3 regions of the Nocardioides sp. YIM B13467 genome follow, and region 2 is predicted to be linked to each of the others. Evidence: predicted binding sites of a transcription regulator. Region 2 holds the regulator's gene; each other region holds the start of a gene.

Region 1 (2,261 bases), on a different contig from region 2:
CGAAGCACAAGAAGGCGGCGATCGACGCCAAGCGCGGCAAGCTCTTCGCCAAGCTCATCAAGACGATCGAGATCGCGGCCAAGACCGGCGGTCCCGACCCGTCGGGCAACCCGACCCTCTACGACGCGATCCAGAAGGCCAAGAAGCAGTCAGTCCCCAACGACAACATCGACCGTGCGGTCAAGCGCGGTGGTGGGCTCGACGGCGGCGGGGTCAGCTACGACACGATCATGTACGAGGTCTACGGCCCCCAGGGCGTGGCGCTCCTCATCGAGTGTCTGACCGACAACCGCAACCGGGCGGCCATGGAGGTGCGCACCGCGGTCACCCGCAACGGCGGCACCATGGCCGACCCGGGCTCGGTCTCGCGACTCTTCGACCGCAAGGGCGTCGTCGTCGTGGCCAAGGCGCAGGAGGGCAAGGAGATCTCCGAGGACGACCTCCTCGAGGCCACCCTCGACGCCGGTGCCGAGGACGTCAACGACCTCGGTGAGTCCTTCGAGATCGTCTCCGACCCGTCCGACGTCGTCGCGGTCCGCACCGCGCTGCAGGACGCCGGCATCGACTACGACTCCGCCGAGGTCCAGTTCGTCGCGAGCATGGACATCCCGGTCGCCGACGCCCCGTCCGCCGAGAAGGTCTTCAAGCTCATCGACGCCGTCGACGACCTCGACGACGTACAGAACGTCTTCTCCAACGCAGACATCCCCGACGAGGTCATGGAGACCGTCGACGCCTGAGCACCACCGGCCGAATCGGTAGTTTCGGCGGGTCGAATCGTTGGTTGTGGGCGACGAAACTCCACTTTCGTCGCCCACAACTGCATTCTCGGCGGGGCGTGTCAGGGGCTGGAGAGACAAGCCCTAGTCTGTACGCTACGAACAGGCGTTCGATCGGACGAAGGAGTGGGCGTGCGGGTGCTTGGGATCGACCCCGGCCTGACCCGGTGCGGGATGGGCGTGGTCGACGGGTCGCTCGGCCGGCCGCTGTCGATGGTGGACGTCGGAGTGATCCGTACGTCCTCCGACCTTCCCGTCTGGGAGCGGCTGGTGAGCATCGAGAAGGGGATCGACGCCTGGATCGAGGAGCACCAGCCCGACGCGGTCGCGATCGAGCGGATCTTCGCGCGCTCGAACGTCTCCACGATCATGGGTACGGCCCAGGCCAGCGGCCTCGCCATGGTCTGCGCCGCCCGGCGCGGTCTGCCCGTCGCCCTGCACACGCCCTCGGAGGTCAAGGCCGCCGTCTCCGGCAACGGCCGGGCCGACAAGCAGCAGGTGACCGCGATGGTGACCCGCATCCTGCGGCTCTCGACTCCGCCGAAGCCTGCCGACGCCGCCGACGCGCTCGCGCTGGCCATCACCCACCAGTGGCGCGGAGGCGCCCAGAACCGCATCGAAGCCGCGGTCGCCGCGGCCGGAAGGGTCCGTAGATGATCGCGTCCGTACGCGGCAAGGTCGCCGCAGTCAGTCTCTCCACCGCCGTCGTCGAGGTCGGCGGCATCGGCATCGAGCTGCTCTGCACCCCCAACACGCTGGCCACCCTCCGCACCGGTGAGGAGGCGCACCTGCCGACCAGCCTGGTCGTGCGCGAGGACTCGCTGACCCTCTTCGGCTTCACCGACACCGACGAGCGCACCCTCTTCGAGCTCCTCCAGACCGCCTCCGGCGTCGGCCCGAAGCTCGCCCAGGCGATGCTCGCCGTCCTCTCGCCCGACGGCATCCGCCTGGCCATCGCGGGCGAGGACGCCAAGACCCTCACCAAGGTCCCCGGCATCGGCCAGAAGGGCGCCCAGCGGATCATCCTTGAGCTCAAGGACAGGATCGGCGCACCGACCGGCACCGCCTCCGTCCCAGCGCGCGCCGCCGCAGCGGCGCCGTGGCGCGACCAGGTCACCGAAGCCCTCGTCGGCCTGGGCTACAACGCCCGGGACGCCGACAAGGCGGTGACCGCGATCGAGCCCGAGGCCGGCGACCAGGCCAACATCTCGTTGCTGCTCCGGGCAGCTCTACGCACCCTTTCGAAGGCATAAGCACCCATGCATGAGGACGACCTGGACCGAGCCGAGGAAGACTACTTCTCCTCGCTCACCATCGCCGAGGCCGACGGCGACGACCGGGCCGTCGAGGCTGCGCTGCGCCCCAAGACCCTCGACGAGCTGATCGGCCAGCAACGCGTCCGCGAGCAGCTCGGTCTCGTCCTGGAGGCGGCGCGGCAGCGTGAGCGGGCCCCCGACCACGTACTCCTGTCCGGGCCGCCGG
Region 2 (2,261 bases):
GGGCGAAGTCGGCGGTGGGCGAGACCTCCCAGCGGACCAGGACCTCCTCACCCTGCCCGGACCCCGGAGTCGCGTCCGCCGTCGGCGTGACCCGGGTCCAGATGACCACGCGGTCCGGGAGCGGGTCGCCGGAGGCGACGCCGTGCTGGAAATGGTTGAGCGTGCCGCCCGCGGCCTCCGCGGGCTCGGGAAGTGCGATGGCACCGGCTCCTGCGGCGGTCGCCAGCCCGGCGGCGATGAGGGTGCGGCGGTCGATCTGCGTCTGGATCACGCTGTATGGAACGACGCAGCCGCCGGCCCTGTCATGGGCCGGCGGCTGGATTTCACGCAGTGTTCCCGGACTGGTTCCGGGAGGTGTGGCGCAGGGCTCAGAGGCTGCGCAGGACCGCCGTCACCTTGCCGAGGATCGTCGCGTGGGTGCCGTCGATCGGCTCGTACGCAGCGTTGTGCGGCAGCAGCCAGACCTTGCCGTCCTTGCGGGAGAGCGTCTTGACGGTGGCCTCACCGTCGATCAGCGCGGCCACGATCTCGCCGTTCTCGGCGGTCGGCTGCTGGCGCACGACCACGAAGTCGCCGTCGCAGATCGCCGCGTCGACCATCGAGTCACCGGAGACCGAGAGCAGGAAGAGGTCGCCGTTGCCGACCAGCTGCTTGGGCAGCGGGAAGACGTCCTCGATGCTCTGCTGGCTCGAGGTCTCCTCGGCCAGGATCGGGCCACCGGCCGCGATCCGCCCGACCAGGGGGACCATGGCGGCGTCGGGGTTGGGGTTGATGTCGGCCTCGGCGGTGATCGTCGACTCGGGCTCCTCGCCGGACATGGCCTTGCGGTGGGCCATCACCTCCGGGAGGAAGACCTCGAGGGCGCGCGGTCGCTTCGGGTCCTTGCGGATCAGACCACGCTGCTCCAGCGCACGGAGCTGGTGGGCGACGCTGCTGGTGCTGGTCAGCCCGACCGCGGCGCCGATCTCTCGCATGCTGGGCGGGTAGCCGCGCTGCTCGATGCTGTCGCGCAGGTGAGCGAGGATGCGCTGCTGACGCGGCGTGAGCCCGGTCGCGTCCGGCGGCCCGTCGGGCAGCTCGCGGACGCGGCTCTTCTTCGAACCGCCTGATCCGGTGCCTGTCTTCTGCGTGGTCATGTCACCACATTAGTCCCTCTGGCACCACCACATCAAACATTTGTTCGACCTCATGGGCGGCGCGTGTCGGCGTTCGAAAATTCTTGGGGTCGCTACTTGCGTTGTTCGAACACGTGATCTACCTTCGAACATGTGCTCGATCGAACACGTGATCGAGAGACTTGTGATCAGGAGGCCGTGAGATGAGTGCAACAGTCTATGTGCTGCCCGTAGCCGAGCCGCCGCGCCCGGCGCCGGAGGTGCGTCGCTCGACCGTGCGACTCACTCGTCGCGGCCGAGTCGTCGTGTTCGCATTTGCGCTCGTCGTGCTCTTCGGGATCGCGTTGATCGGGGCGAAGGTGGCGTTCGCGGTGGAGAACGGTGCGGACAAAAGCCCCTCTCCCTCCGCCCACACGATGGTCGTCGGCGATGGTGACACGCTCTGGGACATCTCCTCGAAGGCCGTCGCCGGCACCGACTCCTCGATTCGGGAGATGGAGCAGACGATCAAGGAGCTCAACAGTCTCGAGTCCTCGATGCTCGTGTCCGGACAGACGCTGATCGTTCCGACCGCGCCGTAAGGCGCCGCACAGATGTCCGGCTGCTCCTTCGAGGGAGTCAGCCCGCGCAGCGGGCACCCTGGCAGCCGGCTACCGGGGAAAAGAGTGAGAGTGCTGCAGACGATGGGAAGCGTCTGCAGCACTCTCGCTGCGTCGGGTCAGTGGCGCCCGCGGTAGGGGTTGTCCGGCTCGGCCGGCGGCCACTGCTTGTTGCGGGTGCTGTGCCGCGGCGGCCACTCGTCGTCCGGCTCGACCGGCGGGTCCTGGGGCTGGCGCTGGGTGGGCATCGCCTGGGTCGCGGCGGGATCCTGGATCAGTCGAGCCCGCGAGCCGGTCTGGCCGTAGCCGGTCGGGGTCTGGTAGGCGCCGGACTGATACTGCGGGGAGCCGGCCTGCTGGGTGGGGTAGCTGTCCGTGCCGTATCCCTGAGAGCCGTACCCCGGAGTGCTCTGCGGCGTCGACGTCGGTGTCGGCGGGCTGGAGTAGTAGGGCTGTGGCGTGGGCGGCGGGCTGGTCGGCGGCTGGTAGGAAGGTGCGCCGTAGGCGGCCCGGCTGCCGGTGTTGCCGTAGCCCTGATCGCTGCTGG
Region 3 (2,261 bases), on a different contig from region 2:
CGGGTCGTTCTTCGGGTCCGCGGGATCCGCCGGGCGAGGCTGCCTTCGACGGGAACGTGTTGGTTTCGACACGTCGTCGCTCCTTCGTCGCGACGACGGCTCAACCGACGGGACGGACGGCTCGAGCGACGGGGAGGACGGGGTCTTGCCGGCCCAGGCTTCGACGCCGAGGGTCACGTCCCCCAGCCAGTCGGGCGCGGGCCGTTCGTCCACCCAGGGATCCTGGGTGGACGAACGGTCAGGCCTTGACGAAGCCACGGGTCAGCCGGTGCCTTTGGACCTAGAAGTCCTCGACGCCGGCGGGCTCGGCCGCGGGCGTCTCGCCGTCGGCCGGGGCGTCGACCGTCGGCACGACGCCGAGCTTCTCCAGGATCCGCTTCTCCAGCTCGTTGGCCAGGTCGGGGTTGTCCTTGAGGAAGTTGCGGGAGTTCTCCTTGCCCTGACCGAGCTGGTCGCCCTCGTAGGTGTACCAAGCGCCAGCCTTGCGGACCAGGCCCGCCTCGACACCGACGTCGATCAGGCCGCCCTCGCGGGAGATGCCCTTCCCGTACATGATGTCGAACTCCGCCTGCTTGAACGGCGGAGCCACCTTGTTCTTCACGACCTTGACGCGGGTGCGGTTGCCGACCATGTCGGTGCCGTCCTTGAGCGTCTCGATCCGGCGCACGTCGAGTCGCACCGAGGAGTAGAACTTCAGCGCGCGACCACCGGTCGTGGTCTCGGGCGAGCCGAACATCACGCCGATCTTCTCGCGCAGCTGGTTGATGAAGATCGCGGTCGTGCCGGAGTTGTTGAGCGCACCGGTCATCTTTCGCAGCGCCTGGCTCATCAGTCGAGCCTGGAGGCCGACGTGGCTGTCGCCCATCTCGCCCTCGATCTCGGCCCGCGGCACCAGCGCCGCGACGGAGTCGATGACGATCAGGTCGAGCGCGCCCGAGCGGATCAGCATGTCGGCGATCTCCAGGGCCTGCTCACCCGAGTCGGGCTGGGAGACCAGCAGGGCGTCGGTGTCGACGCCGAGGTTCTTCGCGTATTCCGGGTCGAGCGCGTGCTCGGCGTCGATGAAGGCCACGATGCCACCGGCGCGCTGCGCGCTGGCGACCGAGTGGAGGGCCACCGTCGTCTTACCCGAGGACTCCGGACCGTAGATCTCCACGACCCGCCCGCGGGGCAGACCGCCCAGACCCAGCGCCACGTCGAGCGCGATCGAGCCGGTCGGGATCACTTCCAGCGGAGCCCGGGTCTCATCGCCCAGCCGCATGACCGAGCCCTTGCCGAACTGCCTCTCGATGTTGGCGAGAGCGGCGTCCAATGCCTTCTCGCGATCACCTGCCGCCATGTTCTTTCCTTCCTGAGGGGCAGACTTCTTCCCCTTGCCTGCCGCTTGTCCACGTGTCTTCGTCGTCATCAAGGCAGACGCTAGACGGGACCACCGACAGTTTTGGACGGGACCCTCTGGCACGGTGTTTCACGACCCTGTTTTTGCCTGGCCGATAGCACGAACCACGCTCCACCTACTACCACACACTAGCCCGAACAAGCGTTCGATGTGAACACCTGTTCGGGCGTGTCGAGGTCGCCGGATCCTCAGTGGTCCTGCATCTCGACCTGCTCGGCGGGAGCCGAGCCGCCACCCATCTCGTCGGCGACGGCGACCGACAGACCACCGAGCATGAAGGCGATGATCACCGCCGCCAGGGCACCGCTCGAGAAGGACGGGATGAAGCGACGTACGCCCTCCTGGACCGGCGCCGCGCCGTGGTACTGGTGGGTGAGCGCATGCCCCTTGCCCCGCTGGAGCAGGTACCGGTTGACCGGGAAGGCCGCCACGAAGGCCACCGAGAGGGCGATCATCATCCCGATCCAGAACACGACGTTGACCAGACCGGCCTCCATCGCCCCGGGGATGAGCGCCATGACCAGGTTGTCGACCAGCTCCATCGTGGCGATCGAGAGGGTGTCGGCGGCCAGCACCACACTGAACGCCGCACCGACGGCCAGGCCCGACTTGAGCAGCGGCAGGGTCGAGAGGGCGTAGCCGAAGGCGAACGCGAGCGTGACGGCCAGGACGATCGTCCATCCGGTGCTGAGCCCGATCGCGGTGCCGATCATCAGTCCGGCGATCTCGCCGATCGCACATCCGGTGAGGCAGTGCAGCGTGGCGCTGGCCGCCATCGCGTTCACCCCGCCCCCATGCGCGCCGTGCACGTCATGCGCCGAGTGGTCGCCGCCATGACCTTCGTGACCCTCGTGCATCGAGT

Evidence for each region. Region 2 encodes LexA, which represses DNA repair genes until DNA is damaged. Its sites were predicted from a motif close to TCGAACANNTGTTCGA; they were not measured.
Region 1: a site for LexA is predicted at 878-893, ahead of ruvC (crossover junction endodeoxyribonuclease RuvC). Genes of this name have one in related genera too.
Region 3: a site for LexA is predicted at 1,533-1,548, ahead of recA (recombinase RecA). Genes of this name have one in related genera too.

Annotation. Positions count from the first base shown of each region.
Region 1 is NZ_JBHZPJ010000046.1:1,963,176-1,965,436, forward strand. Features, by position in the region: gene ACFX43_RS16480 (YebC/PmpR family DNA-binding transcriptional regulator) at 1-740, shown strand, start outside; gene ruvC (crossover junction endodeoxyribonuclease RuvC) at 912-1,436, shown strand; gene ruvA (Holliday junction branch migration protein RuvA) at 1,433-2,032, shown strand; gene ruvB (Holliday junction branch migration DNA helicase RuvB) at 2,039-2,261, shown strand, end outside.
Region 2 is NZ_JBHZPJ010000001.1:60,878-63,138, reverse strand. Features, by position in the region: gene ACFX43_RS00320 (alkaline phosphatase D family protein) at 1-271, opposite strand, end outside; gene lexA (transcriptional repressor LexA) at 369-1,136, opposite strand; gene ACFX43_RS00310 (LysM peptidoglycan-binding domain-containing protein) at 1,319-1,696, shown strand; gene ACFX43_RS00305 (hypothetical protein) at 1,834-2,261, opposite strand, start outside.
Region 3 is NZ_JBHZPJ010000046.1:4,537,060-4,539,320, reverse strand. Features, by position in the region: gene ACFX43_RS29055 (regulatory protein RecX) at 1-213, opposite strand, end outside; gene recA (recombinase RecA) at 281-1,339, opposite strand; gene ACFX43_RS29045 (DUF4396 domain-containing protein) at 1,588-2,261, opposite strand, start outside.